Regions from separate parts of the Pseudoalteromonas maris genome, predicted to be linked through region 1. Evidence: predicted binding sites of a transcription regulator. Region 1 holds the regulator's gene; the other holds the start of a gene.
The links. Region 1 encodes FliA, which starts transcription of late flagellar genes. Its sites were predicted from a motif close to CTAAAGNTNNNNNNNNNNNNGCCGATA; they were not measured.
Positions count from the first base shown of each region.

Region 1 (14,490 bases):
TCAACTAGGTGTATTTTTTCATCGCGATTCACCATCACACCTTTGAACCAAGCTGGCTTACCAAAGAGTTGATTCACCTCGCCAAGCTGATGAATACCGCCAAGGGATTTAAGTGGCACCGCCAAAGTAAGCCCAGCCACATCAAAGAACAAAGCCTGAAACTCACCTTCCATGTATTGCTCACGAGCCGCTTGTGGCGCCCTAAGAGGTTGTACAGGTGGCGGGGCACTTTGTACATTAACTTCTTGATCTTGTTGCGCTTCATCTTGAGATGTAGGCGCTTTGGTATCAACTTCAGGTTGTTGTTGCGGCGCAGGTTCTGGTTCTTTAACCTGTGCTAGTAACTGCTCTATCGGCTTATTTTTTAGGACAGTCGGCTTGTCTTCAACATGCGTTGCCACTGGGGTTACTTGTTTAGGTGTCGCGCTTGGGGCCTTTTGTGGCTGCTCGTCTTCGGTCAATAGTGCGTCTAAATATTGGCGCATCACTTTATCGTTAACGCCACTCATAGCTGCACACTCCGACCATTTTGCAAGTAATCGAGTAAGGCGCGATAGGCTTGAACGCCTCGTGACTTAGCACAGTGTTGACTCGGAACCTGTTGCGCTAAGCTGGCGTCTCGAAACTTGGTATCAATAGGAATAACCCCTGGCCAGACATTATTATGGTAGGTGGCTCGCAGCTTTTTGTAGGCCTCTAAAGACGCTTTAGTGCGCTTATCGTACATAGTCGCAACCACAGTATGCGTGTACGCATTGCCTTTGGTGCTTTGCTGCATCAACTCCATAGTGCGCATCATGCGATCTAACCCTTTGAGCGCCAAAAACTCAGTCTGTACGGGGATCAGAACTCGCTCACTCGCGGCTAACGCGTTCACCATAAGCACCCCAAGTACGGGGGGGCAGTCTAAAATGGCATAATCATAATAATCACTGATTTTAGCCAGAACCCTTTTGAGAATTAGGCCCATGCCGTTTTTATTTCCCATGCTCCTATCTAAGGTTGCAATAGACATGGTTGCAGGCAGGATATCAATATTGTCGACGCCACTTGGGCTAAATGCCTGTAAAATTTCTTCGGCTTGCATGTCTTTACCGCGGGTAAAAACATCGTACGCGCTTATTTCTACTTGCTCAGAGTCGATGCCAAAATAGTAAGTGAGTGATGCATGTGGGTCGGTATCAATTAGCAGCACACGTTTGCCTTGCTCGGCGAGTAGGCCACCTAATGTTACTGTGGTGGTGGTTTTGCCAACGCCCCCTTTTTGGTTGGCTACCGTCCAAACCTTCATTGCTCATTACCCTCACTGCGCGTAGTAATTCGTATGCCGCCATGGGGCAGCTGTATTATTTTTATAGTGTTATCTTCGCTCGGTATTTCTAGTTCAGGCTGTTTTGCCTGCTCTGGCTCTTGGCTCACCTGCTCTTGGCTTTGCTCAGGCTCTGGCAGCGCATACTTAGAAACCGCTATCACAACCTTACGGTTTTGCGCCCGCCCCTGTTCGGTCTCATTGTCACCAAAGGGCGTATACTGACCATACCCCTCAAGCGCCATGCGTGCTGGCGTGATGTCGTGAATCTGTAACTGCTTTACTACCTCGGCCGCACGCGCTGCAGAAAGTTGCCAGTTTGAACTGAATAACTCATTACGAATCGGCAAATTGTCAGTGTAGCCTCGAATCCGTAAATAATTACGCATAGGACGGATCACGTCGGCCACGCGCGCGATTACACCCTGCGCTTGGTTAGTCACAGTAGCACTGCCGCTTGGGAATAACATCCCAGAACTCATTTCGATAGTAAGCCAATCTTCATTAAGCTCTATCTGCGCATCACCTTGGCGAATTTCATTCAGTAACGCGCCTGTAAATTTATCCAATAAACTATCGAGTGGCTCACCCATTTGCTGCTGTGATACTAAGCTCATGTCGGTGTATTCAGGTAAGATTTTACTGCTTTGCGGCGACTCTGGTTGCACACTCTCGCCGTGGAGAACATCATCAGTAGGTGGTATAGGCATGGGCAATAAGCCGTCGGTAGAAACGTTATTACCATCATCGGCTTTGATGTTAGTGGCTTTATCAAAAATTTGTTCTAGGGTTTGCGAAAACACAGCAAATTGTTCGTCTTTATTATTGATAGCTATCGCGTACATGACTACAAAAAAGGCAAACATAATGGTCATATAGTCTGCATAAGACACTAACCAACGATGGGTATGTTGGGACTCCTTGGCATGACCTCTGCGATGACGTAGACGCATGGGTTAATACCCTGCGCTTACATGGCGCTCAGCTAGGTAAGCCTCTAATCGCAACTCAATATTGGCGGGTGACTCGCCAATTTGCATCGCCACGATCCCCTCTGCTACGAGTTCGTGATATTGCATTTTTTCTTCAATGATTTGCTTGAGCTTATTAGCCACCGGCAAAAACAATAAATTAGCAAAACCCACACCGTAAATCGTTGCCAAGAATGCGGTGGCTACGCCCACGCCAAGTTTCTCTGGTTCAGTAATGTACGCCATGGCTTGAATAAGTCCTAACACCGCCCCCAAAATACCTATGGTTGGCGAATAACCACCCATGGCCTCATAAACTCGGGCAGCGTCAAGTAAACGTTCACGCTCTAGCGTTAATTCAATGTCTAACGTATCGCGTAATCTATCTTCTTGCGAGCCGTCAATCAGCAGGCTTAGCCCTTTGGCGGCATATGGGTCCTCAACCGTGAGCGCTTGCTCTTCAAGGGCGAGGTAACCTTTTTGTCGCGCGGTACTGGTCCAAGATTTAATTTGCTCAATACCTGCTTGCATATCATATTGTGGTGGCCAAAATACCCACTTAAAAATCTCGAGCGCTTTTTTAAACGTAGGTAATTGCGATTGCAGCATTACGGCCCCTACTGTACCGCCAAGCACAATAACAAACGCCGGTCCATGCAGTAACCCTGAGATGACACCACCTTCTAGCGCGTAGCCGAAAATGATAGCGCCAAGTGCAACAATGAGACCTATCAGGGAGAGTTTATCCACGCATCACTTCCTTAACTAAGTGGTCAGCTACATCATCAAGCGCCACTTGATGGTCATGCAACCCTGCATTAGCAATTGCTTGTGGCATACCATATACAACACACGATTGCTCATCTTGAGCCCAGATCTTTGCCCCCTGTTGTTTGAGCATACGCGCACCTTCGCGGCCATCAGCGCCCATTCCGGTCAATACTACAGCCAACACATCTGCACCAAATTGTTTGGCACTGCTGGCAAAGGTAATATCTACACTCGGTTTATAGGTGGTGCGGGGGTTATCATCTACGAATACTTTTAAAGACGGTGATGCAGAACGACCATCAAACATCATTTGTTGACCACCGGGTGCAAGGTAGGCTACTCCTGGTCTGAGCTTATCTCCTTGCGCAGCCTCTTTGACCTCTATTTTGCACAGGTTATTTAAACGCTGAGCAAATGCTGGAGTGAATGCTGCCGGCATGTGCTGAATCAATAAAATAGGCAGTGGGAAGTCAGCTGGTAACTGGGTCAGTATTTTTTGTAGGGCAACAGGCCCACCTGTCGAGGTGCCTATAGCCACCAAACGGTATCGTTTCCCAGATGGGCGAAACTGACTCTTTGAGGATGTTGCCTCTGGCGCACTTTGAAATGCACTAGGTTTGCTGGGCGCACTTGTACTTGGAGTACCTAGTGGCTTAGCTGGCGTAAACGCAGTAGACACAGGACGACTCAAACGCGACATTCTTCTGCGCCCAAGCTCTTTGACCTTCTGTCTTAAAATCTCAATGGCATCTTGGTTATTGCGTGCGATGTCTTCAAATTTTTTAGGGAGAAAATCCAGCGCTCCAGCGTCAAGCGCATCGAGGGTTGCCGTTGCGCCATCACGGGTCAAAGACGAGAACATTAAAATCGGCGTTGGCGACTTAGCCATAATTTGTTTAACAGCCGAAATGCCATCAAGAATTGGCATTTCCACATCCATAGTGATCACATCAGGACGCAATGCTGCTGCCTTTTCTACAGCATCCTTGCCATTTACCGCAGTATCTATCACCTCAATTTGCGAGTCACCTTCTAATATTTCAGTGACTCGGCGGCGAAAGAAGCTGGAATCATCGACTATTAATACTTTTACAGCCATGCGTTACTCTATTTAATTTACATTCGAACGACCGGCATAGTGTTTTAACATGCTCGGAACATCCAAAATCAATGCGATACCACCGTCAGAGGTGATTGTAGCGCCCGCCATACCAGGCGTACCCTGAAGCAACGCATCCAATGGTTTAATAACAACCTCTTCTTGCCCGATGAGCGAGTCGACCACAAAACCTACTTGCTGGGTGCCGATTTGCACAATAACAACGTGGCCTTGCGCCTTGCGCTGAGTACGGTCCGCGCCTTTGATTAACCAGTGCTCGAGGTAGAACAGTGGCACGGCCTTTTGACGCACAATAATCGTTAACTGACCATCGACCACATTTGTTTTGGTCAAATCGAGGTGGAAAATTTCACTGACCGCAGCCAAAGGTAAGGCAAATGTTTGCTCGCCAATAACCACCATCAAGGTTGGCAAAATAGCGAGTGTTAATGGCACTTTGATATCCAAACGCGTGCCTTCGCCAAGCTGCGACTGAATGTTGATGGTGCCATTGAGCTGGCTGATCTTGGTTTTAACCACATCCATACCAACACCACGCCCAGAGATGTCTGAGATTTCCTCTTTAGTCGAAAAACCAGGGGCAAAAATCAGGTTATAAGCTTCAGTATCACTCAAACGCGCCGCTTGGTCGTGATCGATAACCCCTTTGCTAATAGCTATTTTCTTGAGTTTTTCAGCGTCCATACCGGCGCCGTCATCCTCAATACTCAGTAAAATATGATCACCTTGTTGTGATGCTGACAGTTTCACTAAACCGGTTCGTGACTTACCCGCTTGCTCACGTACATCAGGCATCTCAATACCGTGGTCAACAGAGTTTCGTACTAAGTGAACAAGTGGATCGGCCAGAGCTTCAACCAAGTTCTTATCAAGATCGGTCTCTTCACCTTCAAGTACGAGTGAAATGTCTTTTTGTAAGCTTCTAGCCAAATCACGGACCACGCGAGGGAAGCGACCAAACACTTTCTTGATTGGCTGCATGCGGGTAGCCATTACCGCACCTTGCAAGTCAGCAGTGACTACATCAAGATTTGAAATCGCCTTACCCATTTCTTCTGAACTGGTATTGTTCGCTAAAGTGACTAGGCGGTTACGCACTAGTACCAACTCACCCACCATATTCATGATCTGGTCGAGTCGTTTGGTATCAACACGAACTGTGGTTTCAGCTTGCGCAGCTGGGGCCGCTTTGGCAGGTGCCTTTTTAGCATCTGCTGCTTTATCACTGGCAGCAGGTGCGGGTTTTGGAGCTGGTGCTGGCGCTTTAGCTGCCGGTGCTGGCTTAGCTTGTTCAGGCGCTGAACTGGCAGCTTTGGGCGCTTCACTCGCTTGAGCTTGTTCATTACTCTCTATAACACTAGGGGCGTTGCCCTTTCCGTGCAGCTCATCGAGTAACGCGTCAAATTCATCTTCAGTGATTTCTTCATCACCACCGTCTGTATCTTTTGCTTGTGTACTCTGATCTGACGTCTCACTTGGGGCAGCAGGTGGAGCTGACTCTTGCTCTGAACTGATTGTCCCAAAGCTACCGGGGCCATGAAGCTCATCAAGAAGGGAGTCAAACTCATCATCGGTAATGTCATCATCTGAGCCACTGTCGTTACTTGACGGCGGAGCGTCTACTGATGGCCCTTTTCCTGCCCCGTGAAGCTCATCTAATAAATGCTCAAACTCTTCTTCGGTGATTTCATCTATGCCATCATCGCTCGTGTCACCGCTATCCATATCGAAAAGGATATCGTCGCCGAATCCCAAATCGACGTCATCATCTTCAGGAGGTGGAGGTGTTGCTTCAACCTCTTGAGGCTCACTTGCCGCAGGAGCAACAATTTGCTCCCCCGCAACTTCTGGCTCACTAAGTTGATGTAGTATTTCGAGTAGGTGTGGATCCGCAGGGTCTGGTTGCTCTCGCGCTTGAATGTGCGCGAACATTTCATTAATGGTGTCTAGCGCTTGAAGGATCACATCCATCAGCTCAGCAGTTACCTGTCTTTTGCCTTGGCGTAAAATATCAAAGACATTCTCAGCACCGTGACAGGCATCGACCAATTCGTTCATACCAAGAAAGCCCGCACCACCTTTCACGGTGTGGAACCCTCGGAATATAGCATTGAGCAAATCTTTGTCGTCTGGATTGTTTTCTAATTCAACCAGTTGTTCTGACAGCTGCTCTAATATTTCACCCGCTTCAACAAGGAAGTCTTGTAAAATATCTTCATCTACTTCAAAGCTCATGCAACCGCTCTCCTCTTAGAATCCCAGACTCGACAATAAATCATCGACTTCATCTTGCCCTGATACCACGTCATCTCGGGCTTCACTATCGATAATTGGCCCTTCAGCGCCTTCGCCTTCAACTGGGGTGGTTGGCTTGTTGCGCTCAGCAGTATTGACGTCAACGTCTTCGCCAGAAAATACCTTTAACATGTGGATAAGACTGTCTTCCACTTCGCGCACTAACTCCATTACGCGACGAATTACTTGGCCTGTAAGGTCTTGGTAGTCCTGCGCCATCAGTACGTTATTGAGTAAATCGTGCAACTCTAAGGTACTGGTTTGTGAGCGAGTCATGAAGCCATCGAGCAAATGGCATAATTGTTTAAACTCACCGATATCCAAATCGCGACGCATCAACTTATCCCAACTGGGCTTAATCTGATGCAGGTCGGTAGATAATTGCTCTGCGATAGGTAAGCTTGCTTCCACAGCGTCCATGGTTTTATTGGCTGCCTGCTCTGTCATCTCGATGACATAATTGAGGCGCTGCTTGGCATCAGGAATGGCTTCTTGAGTCAAATCATTGATACGCGTATCAAGTTGGAAATTTTTCAATGACTCATGCAACTGCCGAGTGAGTTTCCCCACTTCAGCAAACAGTTCAGACTGCTCCTTAGAAGCAGCATCAAGGATTAGCTGATCAGCTTTTTCCTGCTCACCTTGCTCAAGAAAAGTGACGAGCTGTTTAGCTTGCTCTAGGGTAATGTGAGGTGCAGCGGGAGCCGACATATACCTCTCCTTAAATGGTTAACCTAAACGCTCAAACACTTTATCCAGCTTGGTTTTCAATGTCGCTGCGGTAAATGGTTTTACGATGTATCCGTTTACGCCTGCCTGCGCAGCAGCAATGATCTGCTCCTTTTTCGCTTCAGCAGTTACCATCAACACAGGAATATGTTTTAGGTTATCATCAGCACGAATAGCGCGTAATAGGTCAATCCCCTGCATACCTGGCATGTTCCAGTCAGTTACCACAAAATCAAACTCTTGATTTTGCAACATAGGTAACGCTGTACTGCCATCATCAGCTTCTTGTACGTTTGTGAAACCTAAATCACGTAAAAGGTTTTTGATGATTCTTCTCATCGTTGAAAAGTCATCAACCACAAGAATTTTCATGTTCTTATCCAAAGTATCCTCCAGTGAGGTATGAACCTATTTTTATTTACTACTAATTGACCCAGTCACTGACTTTCGCTTTGAGCTTAATCATTGCCTGACCATGTATCTGACTTACACGGGACTCACTTACGTCCAGTATTTGTCCTATTTCTTTTAAATTCATTTCATCGTTGTAATACAGCGACAGCACGAGCGCATCACGTTCAGGTAGCGACTTAATCGCATCAACAAGGGCGGCATTAAAACGTTCCCCCTGAACACTGTTAAATGGCTTCGTTGCATCAGATTGGTCACTGTGAGTGTGAATAACGTCCTCATCCACACCCAAATCCTCAATGCCCAACACTTTTGAACAATTTACATCGTTTAAAATATGATGGTATTCATCAAGGGAAATATCAAGTTTTTCAGCTACTTCAATGTCTTTAGGTTCACGTCCTAATAGCCCTTCGAGCTCGTTGATAGCGTGTGCCACAGCACGGCTATTGCGATGCACAGAACGCGGCGCCCAATCACCACGGCGTATCTCATCAAGCATCGCGCCACGAATGCGAATACCAGCAAAGGTCTCAAAGCTGGCGCCTTTTGTTGCATCAAACGTTTTTGACGCTTCGATCAGGCCTATCATTCCAGATTGGATTAAATCATCCAGTTGCACACTGGCAGGTAAGCGCGCTAGCAAGTGGCACGCAACGCGTTTGACCAACGCCGCATGACGCTCGACAAGAGAGTTAAGCTGTTGTTGCTGCTGATACCCGGCGACTCTATTCATACTGGAATTAACCGTTAGTTATTAACTAATTTCTCAATAAAGAACTCGAGATGACCCGATGGCTGATTTGGAATGGGCCACTTCAGTGCTTTTGTTGCCAAGTTTTTGAGGGCGACTGATGCTGGCGAGTTGGGGAAAAAGTCCACCACGGCTTTTTGACGACGCGTCGCCTTACGCATGTTTTCATCGTAGGGCACAGTTGCCACCAGCTCGAGGGCCACATCTAAAAATCGATCGGTTACTTTGGACAGCTTCGCAAATAAGTCCTGCCCTTCACGAAGGCTGCGAACCATATTGGCAACTATCTTAAATTTGTACACACCGTGTTCTCGGCTTAGCACTTTAATAAGGGCGTAAGCATCGGTGATTGATGTTGGCTCATCACACACGACGACTAGCACATCTTGCGAGGCACGTGAGAAGCTCAGTACCATGTCAGATATACCCGCTGCGGTATCTACCACTAATACATCGAAGTCACTATCAAGTTCGCTGAATGCGCGAATAAGGCCTGCATGTTCCGCAGGCGTCAGCTCAACCATACTTTGTGAGCCTGAGGTCGCAGGGGCAATTTGGATCCCCGCAGGGCCTGTGACCAAGATATCTCTTAAATCACACTCGCCGCTTAATACATGAGAAAGGTTCTTTTCCACGCGAAGACCAAGCATAACGTCGCAGTTTGCCAGCCCCAAGTCAGCATCGAGCACTAACACGCGCTTTCCTTGCTGCCCCATGGCAATGGCCAAGTTGAGCGAGACATTGGTTTTGCCCACGCCACCTTTACCCCCGGTGACTGCAATTACTTTTACGCCTTGACTGTTATTTTGATTCATTCTTCGAAGGCCGCTTGCTTGATCGTGTACTGTGTTAATCATACATTCCTACTGCTTGTGGCGCCACTGACTGACGCCCCATTGGAGCCGCTGTTTGTTTTGATTTTTGACGTTTAATAAACAATTGCTCAGCTTTTCTAACCATTTTTTCTGAGTTTGCTACGCGAATATCCTCTGGAACGCGCTGGCCGTTAGTAAGATACCCTATTGGCAAGCGATTTTGAATCGCTACACTAATAATCTCACCTAAACTTAGACTTTCATCAAGTTTGGTGAAAATACAACCACTTAAGTCAACTTTTTTGAAGTGCTTAATAGTCTCTTGCAACACTTCATGTTGGGCTGTGGCACTGAGTACTAAATAACTGCGAATATCGGCTGATGCACTGCGCATTAGCGTGTTCAATTGTTCGCTTAAACGTAAATCACGTTGGCTCATACCTGCTGTGTCAATTAATACTAGACGCTTATTACGAAGTTGATAAAGCGTATCAGCAAGTTCATTGGCATCTTTCACCTGTTTTACTGGACAACCGATAATACGACCGTATGTTGCAAGCTGCTCGTAGGCCCCAATACGATAGGTGTCAGTGGTGATCAACGCGACATTATTAGCACCGTATTTTTGCGCACCAAGTGCCGCCAGTTTGGCAACCGTCGTGGTTTTGCCCACACCAGTTGGACCCACTAATGCGTAAACACCACCATGGCGCAGAATTTCATTGTTCGTGGTGTGCATTTGCTTATGCATCATCTCCATTACCACATGCCACGCTTCTTTGCGCGACAAGTCGTCGGGCACATAACGCACCAATTGCTCCGCAACATCCGCATTAATACCCATACCTTGAAGGCGATCAATAAAGCAGGCGCGAGTTGGGTCGCGTCGCGCACGGTCTTGCTGAATTAAGCCTGACACTTGGTTCTCAAGCAGCTGACGAATCGCATTCATCTCTTCGCGCATCACCATCATTTCATCATGCTGTTCTTGGCGCGCTAAAGGGGCTTTTGCTTGAGCGGTAAAATCGTCAAAATCATCACCATCTAGGTCATCATCAAGATGGGTATTCACAGGTGCACTGTGCATTGCTGGTTGTGACATAGGAGCCGAAGCCCTAGAAGGCGCCGCAACCTGCTGCGCAGCAGTGTGATGGTTACCATCACCATGTGTGCGAGTTGCTGCTGTTAAGTCGATGCCTGATTGCGAAAACATATCTGCCAATGCGGCATTTTTAGGCTGAGGGTTTTGACGCTCCAGTAGGGCTTGCAATGAGTCTGCGACACTACTTTGTTGGTCTTGCGGCTGTGGGCGCGCAAAACGTGTTTGCGGCTGAACCACACGACTTGGGTGTTGCACACTTGTTTTGGCTGCTGGAGCATTGCTCTGAGGTGCCTTAGGTGCCGCTGGACGTTCATGATCAATGGCCGCGACAATCTCAACGCCATCCGCCAATTTTTTGTTCGACATGATGACTGCATCAGCGCCAAGCTCATCTTTAACTTCTTTGAGCGCTGTGCGCATGTCTTTTGCAAAAAAACGTTTGATTTTCATAAGTTCACCCTCTGCCAATCGGCACCTTACCAACTAGCTATTCATCGTGGTTTAGCCCTTAGGCATCACCGTTTGTTTATTGCTGTCCTACGGAGCTAACTATCTTAATTTGACGCTCATCTGGTACTTCTTGGTAAGACATTACCTTCAAGCCTGGAATGGTGTATTTAACAAAGCGTGATAACACCGTTCTAAGCATTCCCGAGGTCAATAAAATTGAAGGTTCACCAATCATTTCTTGATTTTGGTGAGCTTCGCTAAGTGACGCTTGTAGTCGCTCAGCTAAGCCCGGCTCGATGCCTGCACCTTCGTCTCCCGCGTTCTGAAGTGACTGATGCAACATCTGTTCCAACTCAGGCGCCAATGTTATGACAGGAATTTCAGGGCTTGCGCCGACCGCATCTTGAACAATTAAGCGGCGCAGAGAAATACGCACTGCGGCTGTGAGTACATCAGGATCTTGGCTACGTGGACCATACTCCACGAGAGTTTGTACAATAGTACGCATATCACGAATTGCGACACCTTCATTGAGTAAGTTTTGCAGCACTTTAACGACGGTCGTCAATGGCAAGACATCTGGTACAAGTCCTTCCACTAAGCGTGGATGGCTCTTACCAAGCATATCTAGCAAACTTTGTACTTCTTCATGCCCAAGTAACAAGGACGCATTATTGGTGAGTAATTGGCTAATATGCGTAGCCACAACGGTAGCTGCATCAACTACGGTATACCCTAATGATTGCGCTTCATCTTTTTGATCTGGCTTAATCCATACAGCATCCAAGCCAAAGGCCGGATCCTTGGTTGCAACGCCATTGATAGGGCCAAATACTTGACCCGGATTGATAGCGAGCTCATCGCCATGACTCAATTCACCGTCGCCACTGCCCACGCCCATCAAAGTGATGCGATAGGCATTAGGGTCTAATTCTAAGTTGTCTCGAATATGTACAGGAGGTACTAAGAAACCAAACTCTTGGGATAGTTTTTTACGCACCCCTTTGATACGGCTCAGTAATTCCCCACCTTGTGCTTGGTCAACAAGTGGGATTAAACGATAGCCAACCTCTAAGCCGATGACGTCAACTTGTTGGACATCATCCCAGCCCAATTCACGAGGTTCATCTCGGGTTGCTACGTTAGTTCCAGTACCTTGTTTCGCATCCTCTTGCTCTTGTTCTTTGGCTAAACGTGCTTGTTTTTGTGAGTAGTAAGCAACGAAACCCAGCAATGCGCCAAGGCCAAGGAAAGCAATATGCGGCATACCTGGAACAAGACCCATGGTGATCAAAATACCCGACGCAACCCACAGGGCTTTATCGTTTCCTAGCTGGGCTTTAACTTGCTCACCCATGTTTTGCGATTCGTTTTGTCGGGTGACTACAATTGCGGTGCCGATAGACAGAAGCAATGACGGTAGTTGAGCAACGAGGCCATCACCTATGGTTAGCAAGGTGTAGACTTCCATAGCTTGGGAAAATGGCAGGTCATGTTGGATCATGCCAACAAATAAACCACCGACGATGTTAATTACCAAGATCACGATACCCGCTATCGCATCGCCTTTAACGAATTTACTGGCACCGTCCATCGAGCCATAAAAATCTGCTTCGCGTGTGACTTCTTCACGGCGCTCTCGCGCTTGCTCTGCACTGATAAATCCAGCATTCAAATCAGCATCAATAGCCATTTGTTTACCTGGCATCGCATCCAACGTAAAACGTGCTGATACTTCAGAGATACGTCCAGCACCTTTGGTGATAACCACGAAGTTAATGATGATCAAAATTAGGAATACGACCAGACCAACTGCATAGTTGCCGCCGATCACCACAGAACCGAATGCTTCAATTACTTTACCCGCTGCATCACCACCTTGGTGACCTTCAAGCAATACCACCCGGGTACTGGCAACGTTGAGAGCCAAGCGCATGATAGTTGCAACCAACAGCACCGCGGGGAACATGCCGAACTCCAGCGGCTTCATGGTATAGACCGTTACGAGTAATACCACTAGCGCAAGGGCGATGTTGAATGAAAACAAGATATCGAGCAAAAACGGTGGCATCGGCAACACCACCATCGCCAGCGCAGCAAGCACTAATAACGGCGTACCAACCCCTTTGGCATACTCTTTTCTATCTCGGTTAAGCTGGGTTAAAACGGCCTTGAAATCCATAAAATGCGATCAGCAAAAAATTGACACTGATGCTGATTCTGCAAAGACTAGGCCAGCTTTGACTGGCCATTCTTTAGAGCATTCACATTGCGCGATTTTTGAACTTATTACCTAGGGTCTGTTGACCTTTGCTGTGTGTTTTTGCAGCTGTCATTGGGGCATTTTGGCAAGGCAGAGCCTGCGTCGCATAGTCATTCTATGTAAGTCAGGCGATAACGCCGAAAAAATCCCCCAATGGCGCTGCCCAAAGGGTTCAACCAAAGGCTTACACTGCTCTGTCATGGGCTATTAACATAGCTCACTATGCAACATAACCCATTCCTTGCATTGAAAGCCTTTGATTTGAACAAAATTCATACTTCAAAGGTCAACAGACCCTAGTATTGTTGACCTTTGCTGTGTGTTTTTGCAGCTGTCATTGGGGCATTTTGGCAAGGCAGAGCCTGCGTCGCATAGTCATTCTATGTAAGTCAGGCGATAACGCCGAAAAAATCCCCCAATGGCGCTGCCCAAAGGGTTCAACCAAAGGCTTGCACTGCTCTGTCATGGGCTATTAACATAGCTCACTATGCAACATAACCCATTCCTTGCATTGAAAGCCTTTGATTTGAACAAAATTCATACTTCAAAGGTCAACAAACCCTAGTATTTATAATCGTCTGGGATAGGAAGACTATCGCTGAGTTTGGTAGGTCGTTTACCACGCCCTTTTTGGAAGCGCTTAAGTTGATACACATAGGCAAGCACTTGCGCTACTGCAGTAAACAATTGCTCTGGTATTTGCTCACCCACTTCGGTGGTGTGGAAAAGCGCACGGGTGAGCATCGGCGACTCAACAATGGGAACATCATTGCCCTTGGCAATTTTTCGTATTTGCAGAGCGAGTTCATCACCACCTTTAGCGACCATAATGGGGGCACCCGCTTTGTCGGTGTCGTATTTTAGCGCCACGGAGTAGTGTGTCGGGTTGGTAACCACCACGTCTGCATCGGGCACTTCTTGCATCATGCGTCGCTGCGACATTTCACGTTGTGTGCGACGAATACGCGCCTTAATTTGCGGATCACCTTCAGCGTTTTTGTACTCATCTTTGACTTCTTGCAGGGTCATTTTCAGCTGCTTGTGATGGGTGTGACTTTGATAAGGGACGTCAATCGCTGAGACCACAAGCATGGTGCAGCTTAATGCTAAAAACATCCAAGAGATAATCTCTAATGCATGTGCAATATTACCCGGCATGGTCTCAATACTCAGATGCAAAATCTCATAAAAATACATTTTTATAAGAAATACCGCACAAGCAGCGACCAAGGAAAACTTTAAAAGTGCTTTGACTAATTCCACCGCAGCTTGCGGCCCAAGCATACGTTTGAGCCCTTTTGCAGGTGACAATTTACTCGCTTTAGGCGCCATTGCTTGCCAAGAGAAGTTAAAGCCCCCAAGCATGGTATTGCCGATAAAGGCCGCGAAAATAATCACCAAGACAAACATCCCTAGGGGGTATATCAGAGAATCCCCTACCGCTCCCCAAGCCGCAAACATTTTGGTGGTGTCATAGGTTTCATTGCGACTGAGACTCAG
Region 1 covers NZ_JBMMUF010000001.1:391,843-406,332, forward strand. The annotation lists gene AAEU32_RS01915 (chemotaxis protein CheW) at 1-509, opposite strand, end outside; gene AAEU32_RS01920 (ParA family protein) at 506-1,291, opposite strand; gene AAEU32_RS01925 (OmpA family protein) at 1,288-2,262, opposite strand; gene AAEU32_RS01930 (flagellar motor protein) at 2,266-3,030, opposite strand; gene AAEU32_RS01935 (protein-glutamate methylesterase/protein-glutamine glutaminase) at 3,023-4,150, opposite strand; gene AAEU32_RS01940 (chemotaxis protein CheA) at 4,163-6,406, opposite strand; gene AAEU32_RS01945 (protein phosphatase CheZ) at 6,422-7,177, opposite strand; gene cheY (chemotaxis response regulator CheY) at 7,196-7,579, opposite strand; gene AAEU32_RS01955 (RNA polymerase sigma factor FliA) at 7,620-8,342, opposite strand; gene AAEU32_RS01960 (MinD/ParA family protein) at 8,357-9,217, opposite strand; gene flhF (flagellar biosynthesis GTPase FlhF) at 9,210-10,727, opposite strand; gene flhA (flagellar biosynthesis protein FlhA) at 10,804-12,909, opposite strand; gene flhB (flagellar biosynthesis protein FlhB) at 13,552-14,490, opposite strand, start outside.

Region 2 (15,163 bases), on a different contig from region 1:
TTTGCCAATTAGCGGCCACTGCTTTATTGTCTTGTGACTATACAGCTGTAATGCATGCGTTTTATCGGTTTGGTGTATAGCCCACACGTATTACGGCGGTTTATTTTTATCACAAAGCAGGGTCTGATTTTTGACGAGGCCTTCACAATGTATGAGTGTTCAAGTGATTGAGTTGTCATCTGATTTACAAAATTTAGAACGTCAGTGTCGCGCGTTTATTTTACAATGTGGTAGCGCTGATGCTGCCCACGATATTACCCATATTGAGCGCGTTGTCACCGTGGCTAAGAAATTGTGCTCACAAGAGCAAGGGTGTATGGAAATTGTTTTGCCCGCGGCGTGGTTGCATGACTGTGTGGCAGTGGCTAAAAATCACCCTGATAGAGCCAAAGCCTCTGCAATGGCAGCAGACAAAGCCATTACTTTTTTACACAGTATTGGATATGACAGCCAGTACTTCGATGCCATTCATCATGCCATCGTTGCTCATAGTTTCAGTGCTCAAATTACGCCAACTACCCTCGAGGCGCAGATAGTGCAAGACGCTGATCGAATGGACGCCCTTGGTGCCATAGGTATTAGTCGTTGCATGAAAGTAGGAGGGGCCATTTGTCGTGGCTTGTATCACCCTTCAGATCCATTTGCCAAAAATCGTGACGCAGATGACGGCAAATACACCTTGGATCATTTCTTCGTAAAATTGTTATCAATCGCCACGAGCATGAACACACAAAGTGCGCAACTTGAAGCGCAAAAGCGCACTGACTATATGCATGACTTTTTGCGCCAATTAGGACAAGAAATTGGTGTGTCCTATGACTAGCGAAGTGCCACTACTACGCGGTGTCGATCATTGTCACATTCAAGTAGATGATGTTGAAGCAGCGCTGGTGTTTTATCGTGATGTGCTCGGTTTTGATATCGTTTCGGAACTCGAGTTTTGGTATCACGAGCAAGAAGGTGGCCCTTTGATGTTGCAAGATAAGGGTAAAACGATTTGTTTGGCCCTGTTCAAAGGAAATAAGCGTAGCAATGGTATTGCTTTTGGCTGTGATGCCTCACAGTTTGTGCGTTGGCGTGAACACTTAGCTCAGCAGGGGGTTGATGTACACCTAGCAGATCATCAGGTGTCGTATTCTATGTATTTTCGTGACCCTTGCGGAAACATGCACGAGATCACGTGTTTTGATTACCACGGACTCGCACAGCGCCTTTAGTTGGTATACTTGGCTTTGACAGCCAATATTTTATCCATTTGGGTTAGAAAAACGTCGACCAATTCAGGGTCAAATTGTTTGCCTCGCTCCGCTATTAACAAGTCAATGGCTTGCTCTACGGGCCAAGGTTCTTTGTATGGGCGTCGTGAGGTGAGAGCGTCGAAAACATCAGCAATACAGCACATCCTTCCCTCTAGCGATATCTCCTCACCTTTTAAACCATTTGGATAACCTTTGCCGTCATATCGTTCATGATGCTCAAGGGCGAGTCTATGTGCGAGTTGAATCAGAGGCGTTGATGAACCGGCAAGAATATCGGCACCAATATTGGCATGCTTTTGCATCTGGGCGTATTCATCAGGGTCTAATTTTGCGGGTTTGAGTAGGATATTGTCTGGGATACCTATTTTGCCAATATCGTGCATTGGAGCGGCCAATAACAGAGACTCGGCACGTTGCTCGTTCATTCCATAGGCCAGCGCTAAAATGTGGCAATAGCGACTCATGCGAATAATGTGATGACCTGTCTCATTATCTTTGTATTCTGCGGCATGGCTCAAGCGCTGAATGAGTTCAAGTTGCGCTGATTTGAGTAAATCAGCTTGCACTAAGGAAAGGTGATTTTTAACACGAGCCCTTACAATTGCTGGGCTAATCGGCTTAGTAATATAGTCAACAGCCCCCAAGGATAAGCCATTTGCTTCATCGACTTCATCTTGCATCGCGGTGACAAATATGACTGGTATCGATGCTGTTTTATCACTTTGTTTTAGAGCTATGCAGACGTCAAATCCTGACATTCCCGGCATCATCACATCCAGCAAGACTAAGTCAGGCTTTTTTTCTTGAGCAAGGGTTAATGCTTGCTCACCAGACTTAGCAAAAATGAGGCGGTAGTCTTTCCCTAGGACTTCATTTAAGACTTTTAAATTTGTCGGCTCATCATCGACTGCAAGTAACGTAGGTTGAGTATCTTCATTCATAGTCTTCATTCCCTATTTGGGATAGCAGGTTGTTGATGCTAAGTGTTGCTTTATCGAACTCAAATTCATCAATTAATTCAAGAATGTGTGCGATTTCATGCTTATATTTATGTCCGCCCGCGTGTTGTATTTGTTCGCAAAGCTCGTTGTTGTACTCAAAGTTATTGCACAGGGTAATAAGCTGTGGGAGCAGCTCACTTAATGAGGCGAGATCTTCTTGCGCTGCTATCTTAGTCGGGGCGCTAGGCAAAGGATGGCTTTGTAAATACTGGTCAATCTCGTCCAAGCAGCTAAATAAAGCAAAACGGCATTCGTCATCGATGTATCCAAGTTGCTCAATTCTAGTAAGCTGCGATGTTAGATGAGGCAGACATAGGTTACCTGCGAGGCCTTTGAGTGTATGAACACTCATTATGTGTTCTTGCTCAAGCGAGTCGCATTGGGTGAGGTGTTTTAGCTCATCTAATCGGGTCTTAAAAAAGCGATGTAGCTGTTCAAGGTGCGTCTTTTGGGAGCCCCAAGTTGAGATGCTACGCTGCTCATCTACCACGATATTAGTCTGTTGGCGTTGTGGTGTGCTGATCGCAATAGTGGCAATATCTGCTTTGATATTAAACAGCCTCGCTATGTCACGCAGTAACTCATCAATGTTCACAGGTTTGGTGGCAAAACTATTCATTCCGGCTTTTTTCGCGGCGTCGCGGTCGTTCTGTAGCACACTGGCCGTCAAAGCAATAATTTTACACTCGGGTAAGTCATTTTCCTGCTCGTATGCGCGAATACGTCGTGTGGCCTCTAAGCCATCACATATTGGCATATGAATATCCATTAGGATGATGTCGTATCTATTTTCCTTGGCTTTACTGAGCGCCTCTTCACCATTAATAGCAATATCGGTTTTGTGGCCTAGGTTGCCAAGCCTGAGTTCGAGGAGCTCACGGTTTTGCGCCACATCGTCAGCAATGAGAATGTGTAGCTGCGGCATGGTGGGCAGCGCCAGTTGCGTATCATTAGGTTGCGCTAAGCTGGCGGCTTGTTCATCGCTTGCGATACCAAGGGGAAGCACAAAACTGAATTCGCTGCCTTTGCCTAACTCACTGACAACATCAATTTCACCGCCCATCAGTTGCACCAGTTGGCGGCAAATGGTTGTGCCAAGCCCCGTACCGCCGAAACGTCGGGTGGTGCTATCATCCGCTTGCTCGAATGGTTGAAAGATGGCACTAATACGCTCAGGCGCGATGCCAATCCCTGTATCCTTCACAGCAAAGCGAACCCCATCTGTGTGTGGCTCAACAATTAACAGCACTGAGCCTTGCTCGGTAAATTTAATTGCATTGCCAAGTATATTGATCAGCACTTGTCTAATGCGAGTGGGGTCGCCAACATAGAATTGCGATTGAGTGTCATCAATACAGGCACTCAAAGCGAGCTCTTTTTTTGTTGCCAACTGGGCAAAACTCGATATGACTGAATCGCACAGTTCGGTGAGATTAAAGGGGATGTTTTCTATGGCCACACGGCCTTGTTCTAATTTAGCTGAGTCGAGAATATCGTTGAGAAGGTGCAGTAATGATCGCGCTGATTGCAAGACGTTGTTAATTTGATTGCGCTGATTTTTGTTCAAAGGACTATCGAGAAGTACCTCTGAGAAACCGATTATTGAGTTCATGGGGGTACGAATTTCATGGCTCATATTAGCCAAAAAAGCCTGTTTAGTTTCCGCTGCCATTTCTGCCTTTTCCTTGGCCGCTAGTAACTCTTGCTCCATGTTGCGCCGCTCTGTGATATCCACCAGTACACCTGCGATACAGAGTTGATGTTCATCATCGCGCTCGAACGTTCCTTTATCTAGCACCCATTTGTGCTTGCCCGATTTGGTTTTTATTAAATACTCAAATGAGTAGCCGGATTCTTGGTTCGCTAGTGCTTTATATACGTGTTCACGCACTTTATCATCATCACTGATTAAATCACTAAGGTGGGTTCTTCCCAATGTGAACTCTTCATCATCATAACCGGTGAGTTGTTTCACGATGGGGCTGATGTAAATCATGCTCCAGTGTTTATCAAGGCGACAGCGAAATGCAACGCCGGGCATGTTGTTGATGAGCGTACGGTAATGGTGCTCTTGGGCAGCAAGTTGTTGCTGCATTTTTTTATGTTCACTGAGATCAGTAATAAAGCCGACAAACATGGTGTCTTTATCTGGCAAAGTAACCTCACCAACCCCGAGGTGAATAGGAAGGGTGTGTCCTTTTTTGTGTTGTGCTAACACCTCTCGGCCGTAGCCAATAATATTGGCTTGTTTTGTTTGTAGGTAACGGGAGAGGAATAAATCATGTTGGCGCGCGATATCATCTGGCATGAGCATTTTAACGTTATTACCAATGACTTCATCACTGTGGTAACCAAGGATACGCCTTGCTCCTGCGTTAAAACTTAACACGGTACCTTTTTTGTCTATGGTGATAATGCCATCAACAGCGGTATTAAGTACTGCTTCGAGGCGAGACTGACTGATTTTTTGTTCATTAAGTAACAATCTAAAGCGCATGAGACTGTGTACTAAGGCCGTTGCAGAAATAAGGAACACACTGACCAAAGCAACAGCTAACGCCAAATCGGTGCTGCTATCTGGATTGACATTTTGGGAGTAATCTTCACTTGGAGCAATGAATCGGGCGGCTTGCATCCCCATGTAATGCATGCTCGATACAGCCAATCCCATGACGACTGAACTCAATAGTGCTGCACTGTAATTGTCCTTGCGCTCGTGGCTGTCAATGAACTCTAGATTGGGTAGATGTAAATGCATGGAAATAGAAAACCACGATAGTGCCACGGCAATAACAATAGAGGCTGCAAACCATGTTGGTTCGTATGCAAGCATCGGCCCTAAACGCATCGCAGCCATACCACCGTAGTGCATTAAGCCAATACCGCAACCAAGTAATAAAGCACTCATAAACTTGGCCGAATAGCTCACTCGCTGGCCGCGGATGAGGTGCAAAGCAATGAGTGAAAACACAAATACGGGCAAAAACGATGCCGCAGTCATGGGGATGTTATAAGAAACTTCGACACATAAACTAAAGGCCAACATACCGATGAAGTGCATGCTCCATACCCCACCGGAGAACGCTGCCGCGCTTGAAATAAGGGCATAGTAGTAGAAATTGTTGTCTCTGTTGGTATTAGCGAAGTCCCTTAATCTCAGCGCAAAAAAGGAGGCAAATATGGCAATGAGGACAGAGAGCGCAACAAGCAAGTAGTTATAAGCACCGTTGACCAAAAACTCTGGCGCAGGGTTAACAACAAAGAAACGTTCAAGCATTGTGAAATAAAGCATCCCAAAATAAATTTGGGCTAATGCCCAAGCACGCTTAAGTATAGTGCAACAATCTGAAATCACAGTAATGTTGTACTAATTCGCTGTGGGGAAAGTAGGTGAAAAATGATATTGTGCACCAATCATAGGCAGCACATTCATTTTCTTTTTTGGGTCAAAGTGGGCGTTATTCACAATTCAATACAGTACCAGTTGGTTTTAAGCAGTAAGCGCAAAACCGTGGCTATTCACATCAAAAATGCGCAGGTTGTGGTACGCGCTCCCAAAGGTGTCTCGAGACGTTTTATAGACTCGTTTGTGCATAGTAAAAGCGCATGGATAGCACATCAATTAAACAAGCAATTGAGTGCACAAGGGGACAAACCTCGGCCGTTACAAGATTCTAAAGTAATGCTCTTTGGTGAACACCGACCTTTAGACATTGTGATGCAGAGCAAAAGTGCAGTCTCTGTCACTAATGACTTGGTTCGTATTATGGTTAGTCATCGAGTGAGTAATGTTCATACAAAGGCTAAACAGTTACTCCTTGAGGAGTTGGCAGCACAGTTACAAGGTTATTTAGATACCCGTTTACCATATTGGCAAGACAAAATGGGTGTGCGTGTAAGTGACTATAAAGTGCGTGTGTATCAACGCCGCTGGGGGAGTTGTAATCAACGTGCTGAACTCAGTTTCAACACACTCTTGGTGGGTGCCCCGCAATGGGTAATTGATTACGTTATCGTTCATGAATTAGCTCATATTCGCTATATGAATCATTCTTCAACGTTTTGGCAGTGGGTTGTAACGCATTATCCGCGTACAGAAGACGCTAAAGCATGGCTCAAGGAAAATGGAAGTAAGTTGGATTTGCAATTCGAATAGAAAGAAGTGGTGGAGGGAGCTGGATTCGAACCAGCGAAGGCAGTGCCGTCAGATTTACAGTCTGATCCCTTTGGCCGCTCGGGAACCCCTCCACTAAAAAGTGTTGGTCGCTTAATACTTAAATAAAGTGGTGGAGGGGGCTGGATTCGAACCAGCGAAGGCAATGCCGTCAGATTTACAGTCTGATCCCTTTGGCCGCTCGGGAACCCCTCCTAAGCAACGGCGGTGATAATAACAAACTAAATATTCAAGTAAAGAAAAAAACTAAAGAAAAATTAAAATTGGCCGATAAACGCTTATATAAGAAGCATGTCGAACAAAGTTTATGCAAATTGAGTCAATACTCAACAACGAACTACAATTAGGAAGCCAGCTTAATAAAAGCGTCTGCGAAAATCGTCGTAATGACTTTTCGTGGCTGCTCGCTTCTTTATCTCAAGATGCGCTCGACTTTGCTCAATTTCATCTTCCCAAAACCGAACTGGCTGCACAGTCATTAGACGAACAGCAGCTGCGAGCACAACTTGGTGCGCCCCAGCCACGCCCTTGTGCACCGCCAACATTTAACGTCGCTCTAACTAAACACCAATGTGAGCTAATAGCGATGGGGGCTCGGGATACGCTACGGCTTCAAGACTGCCTTGCGCCAACACCACTGGCCGTCAGAGACGATACCAAACATATCCCGTTACCAGTTGTTGATAATTGCTCGCCAATTACTCAGGCAAAATTGGCTAGTCAAGCAATGCAGTTAAGTGAAGCGCAAATGGACAGCGCTGCGTTTTACGATCAGATCACGCAAATAAATAATGCTGGCTTTGGTGCACTGGCTTAGAGCCTAGAGATTTTTACATCAACCAAAGGCGTACACTGCGTTGTCATGGGCAATAAACATAGTTCATTATGTACTATTACCCATTGCTGGCGTTGAAAGCCTTTGATTTGAACAAAACTCATACCTCAAAGGTCGACACGCCCTAGTCAGCGCAGCATTTTTTAAATTTTTTGCTACTGCCGCATGGGCAAGGATCATTTCGGTTGACCTTCACGTCTTTACTAGGAAATATTACTCCTTTGTCGTAACACCACTGATCGCGCTCAAATACAAATGAGGAACGCTCATGAATACAACTTAAGGTGTTATTAAACAAATAATAGGCTTTGAACTCTACAACTGGTGGGGTAGCTTCAAGTTGTGAATCAACAATTTCTAGATTTACGAATTGGGCAACATCAGCAAACTGCGCAACATCTTCTTTGGTATTGTCCACAATCGCATTTGTTGAGCAGGTATCACAGAGGTAATCAATGGCTTTAGTACAAAAGGCGCTGTAACGAGATTTCATTAGCGCTAAAGGTGAGGGCGCTTTCTGACCGCCTAAAATATATACGCCACAACACTGTTCATAGGGCTGTGGCGACCCACAAAAACACATACACTTTCCAAACTAGCTTGCTCAAGATGGCTAGTTTAGCAAACTTGCGCTCCTTGAGGCATTGCTGCGTTATGCATATTTTTATCTGTCGTAAAGCAATACAATTGTGCTTTAGCATTTTGGGTGTTGAGTTGCATTGACTCTAACTGTTGCTCGTCCACGATATCAGTCCATGTTACGACAGCAGAGTAACGACCATTTTGTAGCGCGCAGTTCAACACGTATTCCACATCAACGATATGCTTTCTTCTGATCACTAACAATTTATTCGTGTCTATCGAGCACGAGTCTAATAAATCACGGCTAGGAATATGATCTGGCGCGACAAGCAAAGTCCAACCCTTACTTTTGTTGTAACGATGAATAATCTTAAGTAACTCAAAAGACGCAGAAATTTCATCTTCAGTTTGCACAATATTGATAGGCTCTGCATTGGCCTCGGTATAACTTTTAACGTGTCTAATCGCTGCTGTATGTAACATAATTGCCTCGCTGTGGGTAAATTGAACGATATACAGTGTTTTATACAGTATGTGTATACAGTAGTTTATACAGTTGTTGTGTGCAAGCTTTTTTTGCGTCTTTTTTAAACATACTTATTTACTATGCACCACGCCCTAGCACTTATGTATTTAAAAAGCGGTCAATTGTCCGTGTTTATGCTAATATCGCGCGCCTGTCATTTAGCTAGCTCAACTAAAACCTATGTTAGAAAGAATTTTTAAAATTAAAGCCAATCAAACGTCAGTTAAACGTGAGGTAATAGCCGGTTTAACTACCTTTATCACCATGGTCTATATCGTATTTGTGAACCCAGCAATGCTGGCTGAAGCGGGTATGGACCAAGGTGCGGCGTTTGTTGCCACCTGCTTAGCGGCCGCGATAGGCTGCTTTATTATGGGCTTTTGGGCAAATTATCCATTGGCGCTGGCGCCTGGGATGGGGCTTAACGCGTTTTTCACCTATGGCGTGGTGTTAGGTATGGGGTATAGCTGGCAATCGGCGCTTGGTGCGGTGTTCATGTCGGGGTGTATCTTCTTAGTGTTGAGTTTATTTAAGGTCAGGGAGTGGATTATCAATGCTATACCTTTGGTGCTCAAGCGTGCCATTGCGACAGGTATTGGCGCATTTTTAGCGCTCATTGCGCTGAAAAACGCGGGAATTGTTGTAGCCAGTCCTGCAACCTTGGTGCAAATGGGTGATATAACCAGTGCTGGGCCTGCGCTGGCTATTTTAAGCTTTTTTATTATTGCAGCTTTACTTTATCGTGACATAAAAAGCGGCGTGTTAATCAGTATTTTACTGGTAACAGGCATTGCTTTGACTATGGGCTTGGTTGAGTATCAGGGGCTTGTTTCTGCGCCACCCTCTATTGCACCTACCTTTATGCAGCTAGACTTCGCAGCAGCCCTTGAGCTATCAATGCTGAGTGTCGTATTCGCATTTTTGTTCGTAGACCTATTTGATACTTCCGGCACCTTGGTTGCCGTTACTCAAAAAGCGGGGTTGGCGGATGATCTCGGACGTATGCCACGCCTTGGGCGAGCTTTGAGTGCCGATAGTAGCGCAACGATTGCGGGCTCTATGCTTGGTACTTCAACGACGACCTCTTATATAGAGTCTGTTGCTGGGGTCTCGGTAGGCGGGCGCACCGGGCTTACCGCAGTAGTGGTTGGCGTGTGCTTCTTATTAATGATGTTCTTTGCGCCATTGGCGGCTATGGTGCCTGCCTATGCCACTGCAGGAGCCATTTTGTATGTGTCTATCTTGATGTTGCAGAACCTAAAACTGGTTGACTGGGACGACATGACTGACGCAATTCCCGTGGCTGTAGTGTTGCTCATGACACCACTTACTTTCTCTATCGCTCATGGTATTGCGCTTGGGTTTATTGCCTACACATCGGTAAAAATTATTTGTAATCGTACGAATGAAGTCAGTGTCAGTGTGTGGATTTTGAGTATCTTGTTTGTGTTGAAGTTTATTTTCTTATCATAGAAACTGAAAAAGCCGCATAGTATGCGGCTTTTTACTTTCCAAATTTAAATTATTACCACTTTTTCTTCGGAGCAAATAACACGTCCAAGTCGTCTTTTTCGGCCTCTGTACGCTTTTTAAGTGCAGATGCGTTTGATGCCTTTAGCTCGATACTGATCTCATTGAGTAGCTCTTCGAGTTGTTGCTTTTTACTCAGTACGTAATCATCGCTGTAACTCAAACCACAAATTACCGCATAGGCTTTTTCGAAGTATTGACGTGCAGAGCCAATCATATTGGCATTACGCGCGGCACTGCCTCTTTTTATTAAGCTTTCAATATTAATTTTGAGTTGTAGGTGTTCGAAGATTTTATCTTCTTGAGTAAAAATAGGGGTGTCTAACTTTCCTTTACCATGCTCTGAGCGCAAAATGGTACGCAGGCGTTTAATGCCTTGAATTAAAGAAATCAGCTGCTTGTCATGTTCAGGTAATCTAAAGCCATCACCTGCATTTACGTTTTCATGATTACCGTTGTTGCCATTAATTAAACGCTCTTTGGCGTCATTTAGACGTTTCTTTAACTCTTTGGATGTTGGTGAAAGCTCAACCATCGAAGCAAGCGCTTCATAGATGCGGCGGTATAAGATAGTAAGGACATTATTTGATAGCGGAATATTAACGCTATTGAGTAGCACTTCTTCCGTTTCTTCAATTACTTTTTTGTGCTTTGCTAAGTCTTGTCGGCGTTGTGCTTCTTGTTTTTCTTTATGTTGTTGCACCGCGCTCACCCATACCGCAATAACGATAAGTGTGACAATCAATAAGACGATGATAGAGGCTATCATTAAGTTTCTCTTACTCTTAATTTTTGTTTGCTACAAGCCATGTTACCCAAAGAACCAAGGCTTAGGTAGTGATAAGCGTTAAATTCATGAAATAACATTAAATAAAATAAGAGTATAGGAGAGGATTTACGCCTTGAACATAAATCAACAGTACCTAGGCACATTTAAATATGCTAGCCTAACCGTCTGTAATAGTTAGGTAACGCCTACATTTTTGCGCATGTTGGTTCAGGTTAAATCGTAAATGTCCTGCTCTGGTGTGTAGAGAATAACGTAATTGTCTAGCTATATAAGTCGTGAGTTCACGATAAGTCGTGAGCTCACGACAACCGAGCCAAGTAAAATAATAAAGAAAGTTTAAGACCATGAAATTACAGCAGCTAAAGTACATTGTTGAGGTGTTGAACCATAACCTTAATGTATCGGCAACGGCTGAGAGCCTATACACCTCTCAACCAGGTATCTCGAAACAAGTGAGAATGCTTGAAGATGAGCTGGGTGTACAAATCTTTGGCCGTAGCGGCAAACACCTCACTCATGTGACCACAGCTGGTAATGACATTATTAATATTGCACGTGAGATTCTCTCTAAAGTAGAGGGCATCAAAGCGGTGGCTAACGAGCATACCTTGCCAGATCAGGGCAAACTCAACATTGCGACAACGCACACTCAGGCACGCTATGCTCTGCCAGGAGTGATTCAAGGTTTTATGAGCAAGTACCCAGCGGTATCTTTGCATATGCACCAAGGAACGCCTCAGCAGATTTCTGACGCGGCGGCGCGCGGCGATGCTGATTTTGCCATAGCCACTGAAGCCCTGCATTTATACTCAGATTTGGTGATGCTGCCCTGTTACCATTGGAATCGCAGTATTGTTGTAGCTAAGGATCACCCGCTTGCGAAAAAGGCAGATAATCTAACTATTGCCGATATTGCCCAATACCCTCTGATCACTTACGTATTTGGTTTTACTGGTCGCTCAGAGCTCGACAAAGCATTCAACGAACAAGGCCACGAGCCACATATCGTATTCACAGCAACTGATGCTGATGTTATTAAAACCTATGTGCGTTTGGGCTTAGGGGTCGGGGTTGTCGCATCAATGGCTATTGATGAAGTAAGCGATAAAGACTTGGTATGTATTGACGCTAGCCACTTATTTGAAGCCAGCACAACGAAGATTGGTTTTAGAAAGGGCACCTTCCTGCGTGGCTACATGTATGATTTTATTGAGCGATTTGCGCCGCACCTAACCAAAGATACCGTTGAGAAAGCGTGTTTATTGCGTAACCAAGATGATGTGGATGCGATGTTCGCAAATATGGATTTACCCGTTCGTTAAGGTTCGGAAAAAACAATACAAAAAAGGCGACCTAGGTCGCCTTTTTGCGTTGTGTCTGCTGTTATACCAATGGTGTTGCATCAGTGAGCATGCTATTTAGCCCACTAGGAAGAGCATTTACGTAATTGGTATTAACACTCGATGATGTTGACCGCAAGGCCACCGCGCGCGGTTTCCTTGTATTTGGTCTTCATATCATTACCAGTATCCCACATGGTCTTGATGACCTTATCCAGAGATACTTTTTGCTCCCCAGTGCCGCGCATAGCAAGGCGTGATGCGTTAATCGCTTTTACCGCCCCCATAGCATTGCGCTCAATGCAAGGCACTTGCACAAGGCCGCCAACTGGGTCACAGGTTAAGCCAAGGTTATGCTCCATACCAATCTCTGCGGCATTTTCAACTTGCGTGGCGTTACCGCCCATGATTTCAGTTAAGGCACCAGCCGCCATTGAGCAAGCTACACCCACTTCACCTTGGCAGCCCACTTCAGCTCCAGAGATAGAGGCGTTTTTCTTGTACAGAATACCTATTGCCGCTGCCGTTAGAAGGTAACGGGTTGCTATCTCTTGGTCTACTTCTTTAATAAAGGTGTGATAGTACATTAATACCGCAGGCAAAATGCCCGCTGCACCATTGGTCGGAGCGGTCACTACGCGGCCACCGGCTGCATTTTCTTCGTTAACTGCAAGCGCAAACAAGTCAACCCAGTCCATTGCGCGAAGGGGATCGTTGTTGTTCTCTACATTTAGTTTTAAGTACAAACTTGGTGCACGACGGCGAACTTTGAGCCCACCAGGCAAAATACCCTCGGTGCGCATCCCTCGTTCAGTGCAGGCTTTCATTACTTCCCAGATATGGAAAAGCTCGTCACGAATCGCTTGCTCTGAACGCAGTGTCTTCTCGTTAGCCATCATTAGGCTCGACACACTCAAGCCAGACTCTTTACACAAATCAAGTAACTCTTGGGCAGAATCAAACGGGTAAGGAGCTGGGTTTTGCTCGCGAATATCCAGCGCAGCTTGTTTCTCGTTATCAAACTCTTCGTCAGTAACAATGAAGCCACCACCGATTGAGTAATACACTTGTGAGGCGACTTTTTCTTTGCCGTTAAAGGCAATAAGCTCCATGGCATTGGAATGCTTAGGTAAGGTTTTACGACGATGAAATACAATAGCGCCTTGCTTTGGAAACTTAACCGGGTGCTTTTTATCCAAGTGAATGATTTGTTCTTGTTCTATTTGCGCAAGGATGTCTGGCACTGCGTCAGCGTCAACAGTTTCGGGGTCATATCCGGCAAGTCCAAGAATGACGGCTTTACCTGAGCCGTGGCCAACGCCTGTTTGGCCCAATGAGCCAAATAATTCCACCTTTACTTCGGTGACTTCTTGGAGTTTATCTTGTTCTTCAAGTGCTTGGACAAATAGTCGCGAAGCACGCATTGGACCCACTGTGTGTGACGACGATGGACCAATGCCAATGCTGAACATATCGAATGCACTGATCATAGTAGTTATAACTCACATTACCTTTTGAACGGGCGGCCATGATAACGTTAAATAATTATAGATGTAATTCTAATTCGACAAGTTTTAGCTGATCAGACCATGATGGCTGATAAATTGATGAATAATTCGCTCAGTTGCACCCCAAAGGAGGCCATGAGGCGTGTTCAGCACCTTAAAATTGAGCGTACGTTTGGCACGTGCCACGCTTAAAGTGTGCCAATTCGATTGCAGACATAACGTACTCAATGGCACGAAAAACGCGGTTTCTACTTCATTTTGGTCAATTTGCCAGCGGGTATTTGGCTGTAAATAGCCCAAGTAGGGGGTGATCACAACATCACCCAAGGTACTGATTTGCGGCAGTCTGCCAATGACATCTACCTTGTTAGAGGGAATATTGAGTTCTTCGTGAAGTTCGCGCAAAGCGGTGTGCTTTAGGCTTTTGTCTTCTCGTTCTTGTTTGCCACCGGCAAAGCACAACTGACTTGGATGATGACGTAAATGGCTCGCGCGCTTGCACAATAAAACCTGTGCGCCTTGTGGGGAGTCGCTTAATAACATCATGACCGCACTTTGGCGCTTGGGGTGGCGATAGGTCGATATCTCTGTAGGCGCACTGAGTGAGAAACGGCTAATAATGTGCGCACACGAGAGGGTAGTCAAAATAAGCTCACTCTAAAACTGGCAAGATTTTATTCACCTTATGGTACGTTTCTTGGTATTCCAGTTCAACGTCTGAGTCGGCGACAATCCCCCCGCCAGCCCAGCAATACAGATGTTGATTGTGTGCAACCAAGGTGCGAATAGTAATGCTGGTATCCATATCACCACACGCGCTCAAATAACCAATCGAACCACAATATGCACTGCGGCGGTGTGGCTCTAGCTCCTCAATTATTTCCATCGCGCGGATTTTGGGCGCGCCAGTAATCGAGCCACCAGGAAAGGCTGCTTTTAATTGGTCAACGGCCGTTTTTCCCGCTGCTAATTCTGACTGCACCGTGCTTACTAGGTGGTGTACTGCGGGAAAGCTTTCTATGGCGAACAATGATGGAACGTTTACGCTTCCCGGCTTGGCTACTTTTCCTAAATCATTGCGCAATAGGTCAACAATCATGACGTTTTCCGCGCGATCTTTAGGTGAGTGCGCAAGCTGTTGGGCGAGCGCCTTGTCCTCATTGATGTCGCTGCTGCGTGGCAAGGTGCCTTTGATTGGCTTGGTTTCGACCTTGTTGTTCTTCACTTCGATAAAGCGCTCTGGCGAGATAGACAATATACAACTGTTTTGAAGGCGAATAAACGCAGAAAAGGGCGCACGATTATGCTCGCGCAAACGTTTATAAGCGTGCCACTCACATCCAGAGAATTGGGCACAAAAGCGCTGCGCTAAATTTATTTGATAACAATCGCCGCTTAGCAGGTATTCATGAATTTTGGCAAATTGCGCTGCATAGAACTCATAGGTCATATTTGATTGCCATGGTGATGCGAGCGTAAAGGATGCAGATTGAGCGTGGCAATCTAGCTGACTAAGGTATTTTTGCAGGCCTGCACCCGCATCGATACTTGGTTGAGCTACGTAGTACCATTGTTGACACGCTTTATCGAAAATGAGCGCATCAAGGTATAAACCGAC
Region 2 covers NZ_JBMMUF010000002.1:212,467-227,629, forward strand. The annotation lists gene AAEU32_RS03995 (HD domain-containing protein) at 152-823, shown strand; gene AAEU32_RS04000 (VOC family protein) at 816-1,217, shown strand; gene AAEU32_RS04005 (HD domain-containing phosphohydrolase) at 1,214-2,200, opposite strand; gene AAEU32_RS04010 (PAS domain S-box protein) at 2,193-5,537, opposite strand; gene AAEU32_RS04015 (M48 family metallopeptidase) at 5,772-6,416, shown strand; tRNA gene AAEU32_RS04020 (tRNA-Tyr) at 6,424-6,508, opposite strand; tRNA gene AAEU32_RS04025 (tRNA-Tyr) at 6,545-6,629, opposite strand; gene AAEU32_RS04030 (VC2046/SO_2500 family protein) at 6,742-7,251, shown strand; gene AAEU32_RS04035 (YchJ family protein) at 7,394-7,852, opposite strand; gene AAEU32_RS04040 (SulA-like leucine-rich domain-containing protein) at 7,888-8,334, opposite strand; gene AAEU32_RS04045 (NCS2 family permease) at 8,558-9,850, shown strand; gene AAEU32_RS04050 (hypothetical protein) at 9,903-10,676, opposite strand; gene cysB (HTH-type transcriptional regulator CysB) at 11,042-12,019, shown strand; gene AAEU32_RS04060 (L-serine ammonia-lyase) at 12,151-13,527, opposite strand; gene AAEU32_RS04065 (NUDIX hydrolase) at 13,612-14,190, opposite strand; gene pabB (aminodeoxychorismate synthase component I) at 14,198-15,163, opposite strand, start outside.
Region 2: AAEU32_RS04030 (VC2046/SO_2500 family protein) is a predicted target of FliA. The motif match lies at 6,681-6,707, and genes of this name have one in related genera.